3 regions of the Janibacter melonis genome follow, and region 3 is predicted to be linked to each of the others. Evidence: predicted binding sites of a transcription regulator. Region 3 holds the regulator's gene; each other region holds the start of a gene.

Region 1 (4,359 bases), 1.6 Mb from region 3:
CCGACGGCGATGGCCGGGCCGATCGCGGACAGGCCGTAACCGATGAGCGAGAGGGAGCCGGTGATTTCCATGAGTCTTTTTCCTCTTCCGTTTCTGTGGTTCCCCCGGCGACGCGGCGCCGGGAAGTTGTGGGGTGCTATTCGGTTGTGCGGTGGTGCAGCTTCGTAGCGCCGTCGATCAGTGGTCGTCGGCGAGGGCGCCGGCGATGTAGCTCGCGGCGAGCAGGGTGAAGACGAACGCCTGGAGGAACTGCACCAGGGCCTCGAAGAGCATCATCACGCCGGCCATGAGGAAGGTCGGCAGGGACAGCGCCTTCATGAGCGCACCGTCGGACTCGAGCAGGAAGTACGCGCCCGCGGTGACGAAGAGGTAGATGAGCATGTGCCCGGCGAACATGTTGCCGAAGAGTCGCAGCGCGAGCGTCAGCGGCCGGGTGATGAAGTAGGTGACGAGCTCGAGGACGAGGATCACCGGGGCGATCCAGCCCGGCAGGCCCGGGGGCACCATGTGCTTGAAGTAGCCGACGAAGCCCATCTTCTGGAAGCCGATCCAGTGGTAGACGACGTAGACGACGAGCGTCAGGGCGATCGGGAAGCCGATCTTGCCCGTGACGGGGTTCATCGCGAGCGGGAAGATCCCCATGAGGTTGTAGAAGAGGATCATCGTGAAGAGCGTCGCGAGGAGCGGCACGAAGCGCCGGAACTCCTTGGTGCCGATCATGTCGCGGGCGACCGAGTTGCGCGGGAGGTTGTAGAAGCCCTCGAGCATCCACTGGCCCTTGGAGGGCACGACAGCCGCGCGGCGGCTCAGCGCGATCATCACGAAGGACAGCACGCCGGTGACGATCGCGGCCCAGGCCATCTGGTTGGTGACGGTCAGACCGCCGACCTCGAAGAGGGGCTGCCAGAAGATCTCCGGCGTGGGGGCCGTGTAGCCCTCGCCCTCGCCGGCGGCCATGGGCGCGAGCGCGGCGATGTGCGCGGGCGCAGTCAGGATCACGGGTTCTCCTCGTTGTGTGGCTTGGCTCCGGGCAGCGCGGTATCGCCGCCGCTCGTGGGTGCCTGAGACGTACCGTACCGGAGCCAGATGACGTAGAGCGACAGCCCCATCCCGACCACGACGCCCACCGCGACGATCAGCGACGTGCCGAGCCATCGGTCGAGCAGCCATCCGGCGCCGCCGAAGAGCACGGGTCCGGTGACCAGGTAGGCGAGGACGGTCGCGCCGAGCGCGTCCGCCTGGGCGGTGGGGCTCGGCCCCTCGGTCTCGGTGGACCAGCGGTGTGCGTCCGGGGCCACCCCTTCGCGCCGGGTGACGAGGCGCGGTGCAGGGGTGTCGGTCTTGCGGGGACGGGGGCTCATCGCGCCCCTCCGGGGTAGATCTCGTGGCGAGCACGGGCGTACCCGGCGATCTGGCCGGCCTGCAGCACGACGGTCTGGGCGACCGTGGCGGCGGCGAAACCCGCGCTGTGGAGCCATTCCTGGTCCCTCACGGCGAGCAGGACGGCGACGAGGATGATGAGCTGGCCGATGTACACGACGAGGGCTCCAGCCATCGTCGCGCCCGGGTCTCCCGACATGATGAGGCGCATCGCGACGAGGCCGACGAGCATGATGACGGAGGCGGTCGCTGCTCCGGCGAGGGTGGACCAGCCGGCCCTCTCCCCCGCGGCGAGCCACCCGATGACCGGCGCGGCGACGCACCCGGCGACGCCTGCGATCACGACACCGCGAAGCATGCCCGTGATGGGCTCGCGGGTGGTGCGCGTGGCGGTCATGGCGTCCTTCGGCACGGGATCTGGTCGAGGCTCGAGCGGGCCCTCACGGCCCGTCGTCGGCGCTTGTGAAAGTTATCACAAGCGCCTCCGACCCCGCGACTCGAGCGCGACGAGCGGCCGCCGTCCCACCCCTTCGGGCGGTCGTAGCGCGAAGGCCCCAGGGCCCAGGCCTGGACACCACCTACCCCCGAGAAGTTGGCGCCAGCACCGGTTGCAGCACGAGCATCTGCCAACTTTCCGAGCACACGGGTCGTCTCAGGGCTCGCTGACGCTCGCACCTCGACCACCAACGCCCTCTCGCTGGTCGAGGTGCGAAGGCCGCCAGGCCTGAGCCTCGAGACCACCCGCCCCCGAGAAGCTGACACCAGCACCGGTTGCAGCACGAGCATCTGCCAACTTCCCGAGCAGCGACGTGGTCTCGAGGCTCTTCGTCGCACCTCGACCACCAACGCCCTTGCGCTGGTCGAGGTGCGAAGGCCCCCCGGGCCTGAGCCTCGAGACCACCCGCCCCGAGAAATTGGCACCAGCACCGGTTGCAGCACGAGCATCTGCCAACTTCCCGAGCACCCGGTCGTCTCGGGGCTCGCTGACGCTCGCACCTCGACCAACCAAGAACGGTCAGGCGTCGAGGCGGCGGCCGTGGCGGTCAAAGGTCTTGGGGCGGTGGCCGGGGCGGGAGAAGCGCGGGAGCCACGCGGTGAGGACGACGGCGACGGCGAGCAGCGCGAGGACGCCGACCGAGGCGAGCTCGGCCGGCATGACGACGAAGCTCACCGAGCCGGCGGCGACGACGAAGGCCCACCACCACAGCAGGAGCACCGCGCGGCGGTGGCCGTGGCCGATCCGCAGCATGCGGTGGTGCAGGTGCTGGGCGTCGGGGTGGAAGGGGCTCTGGCCCCGAGCGGTGCGGCGCACGACGGCGAAGAGGACGTCGAGCAGCGGCAGCAGCATGATCGCGATCGGCACGAGCAGCGGCAGGATCGTCGCCGCGACCGGGTTGTCGCTCACCTGGCTCGGGTTGACCGCACCGGTCGTGCTGATCGTCGCGGCGGCGAGGAGCAGCCCGAGCAGGAGCGCCCCGCTGTCGCCCATGAAGAGCCGGGCGGGGAAGAAGTTGTGCGGCAGGAAGCCCAGGCAGCACCCGAGCATCGCGGCGGAGATGAAGGTCGCCGAGCTGAAGACGTTCGGCGGGTTGTACGAGGCCGAGATGAGATAGCTGTACACGAAGAACGACCCCGCGGCGATCGCGACCGTCCCCGCGGCGAGCCCGTCGAGCCCGTCGATGAAGTTCACCGCGTTCGTCGCGAGGACGACGACGAAGATCGTCAGGATGACGAGGACCGGCGCCGGCAGGACCGTGACGACCCCGAGCGGCAACGAGAAGAACTGCACGCCGGAGAAGGCCATGATCCCGGCGGCGACCAGCTGCCCGCCCAGCTTCGTCGCCGGGTCGAGGTCGCGGACGTCGTCGATCGCGCCGACGAGGCAGACGACCGCCCCGGCGGCGAGCACCCCGACGAGCTCGCGCGTCTCGAAGACCTGCGAGAGGAAGGGCAGGCGCCACGCGAGCAACGTCGCGGCGGCGTACCCCATGAGGATCGCCACTCCCCCGAGACGAGGGATCGGCACGGTGTGCACGTCGCGGCTGCGGACCGGGGTGTACGCCCCGGTCCGCACCGCGATCGCCCGCATGGCGGGCACGCACAGGTAGGTCGTCGCCAGCGCCACGAGGACGACGAGCAGGTACTCACGCACGCGCCGCCTCCGTCGTCACTCGTGATGTGGTCAGCCCCGGGCCCGGTCGGGCCCGGCTCAGCGAGGGTAGGCGGGGAAGGCGGTGACGAGCTCGTCGACGCCCGCGCGCACCTGCTGGCTCACGGCGTGCTCGGGGTCGGCGTCGCCCTGGGTGACGGCGACGTGGATGAGCTCGGCGATGGTCGCCATCTCGGCCTCGCCCATGCCCTGGGTCGTGACGCACGGGGTGCCGACGCGCACGCCCGAGGCGATGCCCGGCTTCTGCGGGTCGTTGGGGATGGCGTTCTTGTTGAGCACGATCCCGGCCGCGTCGGCGCGCGCCTCGGCGTCCTTGCCCGTCACGCCGACACCCTGGAGGTCGAGCAGCGCGAGGTGCGTGTCGGTGCCACCGGTCGTCGGGCGGATGCCGCGCTCGGCCAGGCCGGCCGCGAGCGCCTGGGAGTTGGTGATGACGCGCCGGGTGTAGTCGGCGTACTCCGGGCTCGCGCACTCCTTGAAGTTCACGGCCTTGGCCGCGATCGTGTGCATCTGCGGCCCGCCCTGCATCATCGGGAAGATCGCCTTGTCGAGCGCCGCCGCGTGCTCGGCCTTGCAGACGAGAGCGCCTGAGCGGGGGCCGCGCAGGACCTTGTGGGTCGTGAAGGTCACGACATCGGCGAAGGGGACGGGGCTGGGGATCGCCTTGCCGGCCACGAGACCGATGAAGTGGGCCGCGTCGACCCAGAAGATCGCGCCGACCTCGTCTGCGATGGCGCGGATCCGCTCGAAGTCGATGAGGCGCGGGATGGCCGAGCCGCCGGCGCAGATGACCTTCGGGCGGTGCTCCT
Region 2 (4,359 bases), 1.4 Mb from region 3:
GGCCCGGCGTAGCGGCCGCGGTCCATCTGCTCGAGCTCGCCGATGAGCCCGTCGGCGACGGGGGTCGGCGTGCCGCACACGGCGGCGGAGGGGTGCAGCGAGGCCGCGAGCGCGAGCGAGGTCGACGTGTCGTCGACGACCCCGGCGACGTCGGTCGCGAGGTGCATGACGTTCGTCAGGTGCAGGACGAAGGGGGACTCCGGCACGTTGATCGAGGAGGTGTGCGCGGCGAGGGCGTCGGCGACCGAGCGCACGGCGTACTCGTGCTCCTCGAGGTCCTTGCTGCTGCGCGCGAGCGAGCCCGCGAGCGCGAGGTCGTGGCTGTCGTCGCCGGTGCGCCGGATCGTGCCGGCGAGCACCCGCGAGGTGACGAGGCCGCGCTCGAGGCGCACGAGCATCTCCGGGGTCGCGCCGACGAGACCGGCGACGGAGAAGACCCACGTCGTGTCGTAGTCCTGCGCGAGGCGCTGCAGCACCCATCGGGGGTCGATCCGCGAGTCGGCCTCGACGTCGAGGCTGCGGGCGAGGACGACCTTGTCGAGCTCGCCGGCGCTGATCCGCGCGACGGCCTGCTCGACGATCCCGGCCCACGAGCCGGCCGAGAGGTCGCCGTCGCTGAAGCGGATCGACTCCGGCGCGCGCGGCGCGGGGGAGGGGCGAAGGGAGATCTCGACCGCGTCGTCCACGGGGGAGGGCTTCTCGCCCTCGAGCCAGGTCGTCGTCACCCAGGCGTCCCGGCCCCGGCGGCCGACGACGACGGCGGGGACGACGAGCCGGGAGGGGGTCTGCGAGCGGGCCGAGTAGGCCATCGAGCCGAAGCAGATCGGACCGGTGCCGGGAACCTCGACCTCGTCATCGACGTCGGCGACCGCGGTGATCTCGCGCCACCAGTCCTGCGCCCGCCCGAAGCGGTCCTCGCCGGTGACCGACAGCCCGGCCACCTCGCCCCAGCCGACGAGACCCTCGCCGCGTCGCACCCACGAGAGCACCTGCGAGGTGTCGTCGGGCAGCAGGGCCAGGAGGTCACCCACCCGGGTCGCGGGCACCCGCACGGTCCGGCAGACCAGGCGCGGGGACGACGAGGGGGAGGTGCGGGCGTCGAGGCGCGCCAGGGCGGGGTCGAGGGTGGTCATCGCCCGATCAGCGTACGCCTGCCCCCGGGCGTGGCCGTCCTCACGGCCGTCCTCCTGCCCGTCCGTGCGGCAGGGTCCCGGGTGCGAGGATGGGTCCATGATCCGCGCCTCCCTCGAGAAGGACCCCAAGGACGTCGCGACGATGTTCGACGACGTCGCGAAGCGCTACGACCTCACCAACGACGTCCTCTCCCTCGGCCAGGACCGCGCGTGGCGCACGGCCGTCGTGGAGGCCGTCGACGCGCAGACCGGCGAGCGGGTCCTCGACATCGCGGCGGGCACCGCCACCTCGAGCGAGCCCTTCGCGGCCCGCGGGGTCGACGTCGTCCCCGCCGACTTCTCCCTCGGGATGCTGCGCGAGGGTCGCCGGCGCAACCCCGCGCTCGCCCTCACCGCGGCCGACGCGATGCGCCTCCCCTTCGCCGACGACACCTTCGACGCGGTGACGATGTCCTTCGGCCTGCGCAACGTCGCCGACCGGCACGTCGCGCTCGCGGAGTTCCGGCGGGTCACCCGTCCGGGGGGCCGGCTCGTCGTCTGCGAGTTCAGCGACCCCGTCGTCCCGGGCTTCCGCACGATCTACAAGCGCTACCTCATGGGCGCGCTGCCCGCCGTGGCCCGCCGGATCTCCTCCAACCCCGACTCCTACGTCTACCTCGCCGAGTCGATCCAGGCCTGGCCCGGCCAGCGCGAGCTGGCGAGCGACCTCGCCACCGCCGGCTGGCACGACGTCGAGTGGACCAACCTCTCGGCCGGGATCGTCGCCCTCCACCGCGGGATCAACCCGGCCTGACCCGACCCGGGCCCGACGGGCCAGGTTAGGACAACCTCACTGCACCCCTTCGCGACCGGCACGTACCCTGTCGTAGTTCGTGAATCCCTTCACAAGCACCCGAGGACGAGCGTGACCACCCCTGCTGACGCCCCCACCCCGCGGCTCGACGGCGACGTCGTGCACGCGGATGTCGTCGTCGTCGGCGCCGGTCCGGGGGGCAGCGCGACCGCCGCCTGGCTGGCCAAGGCCGGCCGCCGCGTCGTCCTGCTCGAGAAGACCTCCTTCCCCCGCGACAAGATCTGCGGCGACGGGCTCACCCCGCGCGCGGTCCGCCAGCTCATCCACCTCGAGGTCCCCACCGCCGAGACCGACGGCTGGGCCCACAACAAGGGCCTGCGGATCATCGGCGGCGGCATGCGCCTCCAGCTCGACTGGCCCGAGGTCGACTCCTTCCCCTCCTTCGGCATGGCCCGCGGCCGCGAGGACCTCGACGAGTACCTCGCCCGGCACGCCGAGCGCTGCGGCGCCGAGCTGGTCGAGCGGCGCAACGTCACCGAGCCCGTCCTCGACGACGACGGCCGCGTCGTCGGCGTCGTCGCGAAGGTCATGTCCGAGACCGGCCGCGCGACGGGGGAGCGGGTCACCTACCGGGCGCCCGTCGTCGTCGCCGCCGACGGCGTGAGCTCGCGCCTGGCCGTGGCCCTCGGCCGCGAGAAGCGCGAGGACCGCCCGATGGGCGTCGCGGTGCGCGCGTACTACGAGACGCCGCGCCACACGGACGACTACATGGAGTCCCACCTCGAGCTGTGGACGAAGGGGGAGGACGGCCGCGACATCCTCATGCCCGGCTACGGCTGGCTCTTCGGTCTCGGCGACGGGCGCAGCAACATCGGCCTGGGCATCCTCAACACCTCCGAGGCCTTCGGGCGCACGGACTACAAGGACGTCATGCGCCGCTGGGTGGCCTCGATGCCCGACGAGTGGGGCATCTCCGAGGCGACGATCACCGGCCCGATCAAGTCCGCGGCCCTGCCGATGGCCTTCAACCGCCAGCCGCTGTACGACCGGGGCCTGCTCCTCGTCGGCGACTCCGGCGGCATGGTCAACCCCTTCAACGGCGAGGGCATCGACTACGCCCTCGAGGCCGCCTTCGTCGCCGCCGAGGTCATCGACGAGGCGCTGCGCGCGAGCAGCCTGGCGGCCCGCGAGGCCGTGCTGCAGCGCTACGTCCTGCGGATGAAGCAGATGCACGGCGGCTACTTCCGGATCGGTGCAGAGTTCGCCAAGCTCATCGGCAAGCCGGAGATCATGCGCCTGGCGACGAAGTACGGTCTCCCCCGGACGACGCTCATGCGCTTCATGCTCAAGCTCATGGCCAACCTGCCGCAGGAGAGCGGCGGCGGCCTCGACGACCGCGTCATCCAGGCGATGACGCGCCTGGCGCCGAGCGCCTGAGGAGGCTTCGATGACGACCCCTAGGATGAATGACATGCGTCACAGCGTGCTGACGGAAAGCGAGGTCATGACGCGATGAACCCCTACATCCCGCTCGGCATCCTGCTGGCCCTGGGTCTGGGCTTCGCCCTCCTGTCGGTGGGCACCAGCCTGGTCGTCGGCCCGGCCCGGTACAACTCCGCCAAGGCCCAGGCCTACGAGTGCGGCATCCAGCCCACCCCCCAGGCCGCCGAGGGCGGCCGCTTCCCGGTGAAGTACTACCTCACCGCGATGCTCTTCATCATCTTCGACGTCGAGACGCTCTTCCTGCTGCCTTTCGCCGTCGCCTTCGACAACCTCGGCCTCTTCGCACTCGTCGAGATGGTGCTCTTCATGATCACCATCTTCGTCGCCTACGCCTACGTGTGGCGTCGCGGCGGCCTCGAGTGGGACTGACGCGAAAGGGAGCACACTGATGGGACTTGAGGAGAAGCTGCCGGCAGGGATCGCCCTGACGACGCTCGAGAACGTCGCCGGCTACATGCGCAAGGCCTCGATCTGGCCTGCGACCTTCGGCCTGGCCTGCTGCGCCATCGAGATGATGGCCGTCGGCACCCCGCACTACGACCTCGCCCGCTTCGGCATGGAGCGCTTCGCCGCGACCCCGCGCCAGGCCGACCTCATGATCGTCGCCGGCCGGGTGAGCCAGAAGATGGCCCCCGTCGTGCGCCAGGTCTACGACCAGATGGCCAACCCGAAGTGGGTCATCTCGATGGGCGTCTGCGCGAGCTCGGGCGGGATGTTCAACAACTACGCCATCGTCCAGGGCGTCGACCACATCATCCCCGTCGACATCTACCTGCCCGGCTGCCCGCCGCGCCCGGAGATGCTGCTCAACGCGATCATCGAGCTGCACGGCCAGATCCAGGGCAGCAAGCTCGGCGTCAACCGCGTCGCCGCCGCCCGCGCGGCCGAGCAGGCCGCGCTCGGCGCGACCCCGACCGAGCTGCTCGCGCC
Region 3 (4,359 bases):
CTTGTGGGCCTTCGCGGTCCGCACGACGAGCTTGGCGCGGGAGGCGTGGGTCAGCTGCTGACCGTGCTCGCCGTGACCGGCGTCGACGACCTCGACGCCCTCGGGCAGGTGCGCGGCGACGAGGTCGTCGCGGGCGGAGGTGTCGATGATCACCGCGTCGGCCCGACCGAGGTGACGCACCGCGGCGAGGGTGAGCAGCGAGGGGTCGCCGGGCCCGGCCCCGACGAAGGTGACGCTCGCGGGGCGTCGCGAGGCGGCGCTGGCGGGGTCGGGCGGCTGGGTTGCGCGGGGGCTCACTGTGCACTCTCCGTGGAGCTGGTGGGGTGGTCGGTGGACGAAGGGGTGGTCGGCCCGACGTCGGCGACGTCGCCGGCGCCGTCCGCCAGGAAGATCTCGGCGAGCTCGCGCCCGATGCGATCGGCCTCGTGGGCCGGGCCGGTCAGCGAGCGCCGCAGGTCGTGCTCGCCGTCGAGCGAGGCGACGACGGCGCGCATGGAGATCACCGCGCCGTCGACGTCATCGACGACCTCGGCCAGGGCCCCGACCGGCGCGGCGCAGCCGGCCTCGAGACGGGCGAGGAGGGCGCGCTCGGCGGTGACGGCCGCGCGGGTGTCCGGGTCGTCGAGCGGCGCGAGGGCCGCGATCGTCGCCTCGTCGTCCTCGCGGCACTCGACGGCGAGGGCGCCCTGGCCCGGCGCGGGGAGCATCTGGATGGGGTCGAGGTGCTCGGTGACGACGTCGGTCATGCCCAGACGGGTGAGCCCGGCGGCGGCGAGGACGACCGCGTCGACCTCGCGCCCGACCATGTCCAGGCGGCGCCCGACGTTGCCCCGGATGTCGCGGAACTCGAGACCGAGGCCGAGGGCCGCGAGCTGGGCCCGGCGACGGGGCGAGCCGGTGCCGACGACCGAGCCCTCCGGCAGCTCGCCGAGGGTGAGCCCGTCGCGGGCGACGAGGCTGTCGCGGGGGTCGACCCGGGGCGGGATCGCGGCGATGGTCAGGCCCTGCTCGGGTGCGGTCGGCAGGTCCTTGAGGGAGTGCACGGCGACGTCGACCCGGCCGTCGCGCAGGGCGTGGCGCAGCGCGGAGGCGAAGACCCCGGTGCCGCCGAGCAGGCTCAGCGGAGCGCTCGTGACGTCACCCTCCGTCGTGATCTCGACGATCTCGACGTCGTGCCCGGCCGCGCGCAGCGCGTCGGCGACGTGGCCGGTCTGCGTCGTCGCGAGGGCACTGCGACGGGTCCCGATCCGCAAGGTCACGACAGCTCGCTCCCGTGCAGGTCGAAGAGGGCCCGGATCGCGTCCTCGTACTCGACGATGCGCCCGTCGATGGCCATCTCCTTGACCCGCACCGTCGGGCGGTGGAGGAGCTTCTCGACGACCCGGTGGATGGCGAGGTGGACCTCGGCGCGCTCGGCGTCGGTGAGGTCGGGCGTGCGCTGGTCGACCCGCTCGAGCTCACGGGTGACGACCTCGGCGGCCGCGGCGCGGATCGCGGTGACCGTCGGGGCGGCGACCTGCGCGGCGCGGTCGCTGAGGTGGCGGTGCACGGCGTCGGCGACGACACCGCGCGCGGCGCTCACCTCGGGCAGCTCGGTGCCGCGGCCGAGGGCCTGGCCGAGCTCGGCGAGCCCGAGACGGGTGACACCGCGCAGCCCGCCGACCTCGGCGGCCACGTCGTGGGGCATCGCGAGGTCGAGGTAGACCTGCGCGCGACCGGAGCGGGCGACCTGCGCGTCGGCGGCGGCGGCGAGGTCGACGACGAGACCGGTCGAGCCGGTGCACGAGATGACGACATCGGCCTGGGCGAGGGCGGCCTCGATCTCGGCGATCGGGCGGGCCTGCGCGTCGAGCCGGGCGGCGAGCGAGACGGCCCGCTCGTGCGTGCGGTTGACAACGGTGATCGAGCCGGCGCCGAGGCGCGAGGCGGTCGTCGCGGCGAGCGAGCTCATCGAGCCCGCCCCGACGACGAGCACGTCGAGCCCCTCGACCGCGCCGAGCAGGTCACGGGCGAGCTCGAGACCGACCTCGACGAGGGAGCGTGAGACGCGGTCCAGGCCGGTCTCGGTGCGCACGCGCTTGCCCGTGCGCAGGGCCTGCTGGAGCAGGTGGTTCAGGGCCGGGCCGGCCGCGCCGCTGTCCTGCCCGACGGCGAGCGCGTCGCGCAGCTGCGCGACGATCTGGGCCTCGCCGACGGCCATGGAGTCCAGCCCGGCGGCGACGTTGAAGACGTGGGCGACGGCGGCCTCGCCGTACTGGAGCTCGAGGTGCTCGACGAGGTCGTCCTGGGTGACCCCGGTGACACCGGTGAGGGCGGTGGTGAGATCGGCGACGGCGCCGTGGAAGGCGCTGACCTCCGCGTAGACCTCGGTGCGGTTGCACGTCGAGACGACGACGACCTCGCTGATGTCCGGGCTCTCGAGGGCCGACTCCGTGAGCCGGGCCGCGACGTCCTGGCCGAGCGAGACCCGCTCGAGCAGCTGGATGGGCGTGCGGTGGTGGTTGAGACCGAAGACGACGGTGCTCATCGGGCGACCTCCAGGTCGGCACCGGGGCTGGTGCGGCGCTGCTCGTGGTAGGCGAGGATCTGCAGCTCGGTCGCGAGGTCGACCTTGCGGACCTGCACGTGGTCGGGCACCGAGATCACGCCGGGGGCGAAGTTGAGGATCGAGGAGAAGCCGGCGGCGACGAGCTGGTCGGCAACGTCCTGCGAGGAGGCGGCGGGGGCGGCGATGACGCCGATCGCGGCCTGGCCGCCCTCGGTGAGGCTCGGCAGCACCTCCATCGGCTGCACGACGAGGTCGCCCACCCGCTGGCCGACGAGCGCGGGGTCGCGGTCGAGGACGGCGACGACGGTGAAGCCCTGGGGCGCGAAGCCGCCGTACGAGGCGAGCGCGCGGCCGAGGTTGCCCATGCCGATGATGGCGACCGGCCAGTCCTGGGTGAGGCCGAGGGCCCGCGAGATCTGGTAGCGCAGGTGGCCGACGTCGTAGCCGACGCCGCGCACGCCGTAGGAGCCGAGGTGGCTGAGGTCCTTGCGCAGCTTCGCGCTGCTCACCCCCGAGCTCGTCGCGAGCTCCTCCGAGGAGACCGAGCCGACGCCCTGCGCCACGAGCCCGTCGAGTGCCCTGAGGTACCCGGGCAGGCGCGCCACGGTCGCGTCGGGGATCCCGCGCTTGGCTGCGCTGGTGGCGGTCACGATCGACTCGCTGCTCCTCTCTGCGCCGCGAGCACAGGTGGCGCGAGCGGCGACCAACTCAGGCTAACGGCTTGTGAACATTTGCACAAAGTCGCGACGACCCGTGGTCGCGGCCACGCCCGAAGGGGTGGGCGGGCTCCCCCTTCGGGCCCGTCAGGACCGCTCGAGGGCCGCCCGGAGGCGGGTCTCGTCGACCCGCCAGTAGTCGTGCTGCGCCCCGTCGACGAAGGTCACGGGGACCTCCTCCGAGTAGCGGGCGAGCAGCTCGGGGTCGCGGTCGACGTCGACGACCTCGACGTCGAGGTCGTGCTCGGCGGCGACCCGGCGCACGGTCTCGAGCGCGACGACGCACAGTTGGCACCCCTCACGGGTGACGACGGCCAGGCGACCGGCAGGAGCCCAGGCCATCAGAAGAAGACCGAGCGACGGGTCATGAGCACCGAGTACAGCGTCTGCTGGATCGTCTCGCGCACCTGGTCGGTGAGGTCGAAGACGAGCGCGGGGTCGTCGGCGGCCGCGGGACCGAGGCTCGCGGTGTCGACCGGCGGGCTGAACTCGATGATCCACTTGCTCGGCAGCGGCACGAGGCCGAGCGGGCCGAGGAGCGGGAAGGTCGGCGTGATCGGTGCGTACGGCGCGCCGAGCAGCCGGGCGAGGGTCTTGGCGTTGCCGACCATCGGGTAGATCTCCTCGGCCCCGACGACCGAGCACGGGATGATCGGCACCTCGCTGCGGATCGCCGCCGCGACGAAGCCGCCCCGGCCGAAGCGCTGCAGCTTGTAGCGCTCGCGGAAGGGCTTGCCGACGCCCTTGAAGCCCTCGGGCCACACCCCGACGAGCTCGCCAGAGGTCATGAGGCGCTCCGCGTCCGGGTTCGTCGCGAGCGTCGCGCCGGTCTTGCGCGCGAAGTCGCCGACGACGGGCAGCGCGAAGACGAGGTCGGCCCCGAGCATGCGCAGGAAGCGGTGCTGCGGGTGCGCGTCGTGGATCGCCAGCTGGGTCATCACCGAGTCGAGGGCGATGGTGCCGGAGTGGTTGGAGACGACGAGCGCGCCGCCCGTGGCCGGGATGTTCTCGATGCCGCGGACCTCGACGCGGAACCACCGGTCCTTGAGCAGGCGCAGCACCGGGAAGGCGGTGTGCAGGGTGAAGTCCTCGTCG

Evidence for each region. The regulator Rex, encoded in region 3, represses fermentation and respiration genes when NADH is low (regulators of the CRP and FNR family bind a similar motif). The targets are predictions, from matches to a motif close to CTTGTGAANNNNTTCACAAG.
Region 1: EEW87_RS07015 (Cg1360 family ATP-synthase-associated protein) is a predicted target of Rex. The motif match lies at 1,840-1,859, and genes of this name have one in related genera.
Region 2: EEW87_RS08815 (geranylgeranyl reductase family protein) is a predicted target of Rex. The motif match lies at 2,003-2,022, and genes of this name have one in related genera.

What each region holds. Positions count from the first base shown of each region.
Region 1 covers NZ_CP044548.2:1,486,979-1,491,337, forward strand. The annotation lists gene EEW87_RS07000 (ATP synthase F0 subunit C) at 1-71, opposite strand, end outside; gene atpB (F0F1 ATP synthase subunit A) at 178-999, opposite strand; gene EEW87_RS07010 (AtpZ/AtpI family protein) at 996-1,361, opposite strand; gene EEW87_RS07015 (Cg1360 family ATP-synthase-associated protein) at 1,358-1,777, opposite strand; gene EEW87_RS07020 (MraY family glycosyltransferase) at 2,396-3,532, opposite strand; gene EEW87_RS07025 (serine hydroxymethyltransferase) at 3,590-4,359, opposite strand, start outside.
Region 2 covers NZ_CP044548.2:1,866,536-1,870,894, reverse strand. The annotation lists gene EEW87_RS08825 (isochorismate synthase) at 1-1,133, opposite strand, end outside; gene EEW87_RS08820 (demethylmenaquinone methyltransferase) at 1,231-1,926, shown strand; gene EEW87_RS08815 (geranylgeranyl reductase family protein) at 2,038-3,363, shown strand; gene EEW87_RS08810 (NADH-quinone oxidoreductase subunit A) at 3,439-3,798, shown strand; gene EEW87_RS08805 (NuoB/complex I 20 kDa subunit family protein) at 3,818-4,359, shown strand, end outside.
Region 3 covers NZ_CP044548.2:3,296,690-3,301,048, reverse strand. The annotation lists gene EEW87_RS15900 (bifunctional uroporphyrinogen-III C-methyltransferase/uroporphyrinogen-III synthase) at 1-297, opposite strand, end outside; gene hemC (hydroxymethylbilane synthase) at 294-1,259, opposite strand; gene EEW87_RS15890 (glutamyl-tRNA reductase) at 1,256-2,527, opposite strand; gene EEW87_RS15885 (redox-sensing transcriptional repressor Rex) at 2,524-3,198, opposite strand; gene EEW87_RS15880 (glutaredoxin family protein) at 3,352-3,606, opposite strand; gene EEW87_RS15875 (lysophospholipid acyltransferase family protein) at 3,606-4,359, opposite strand, start outside.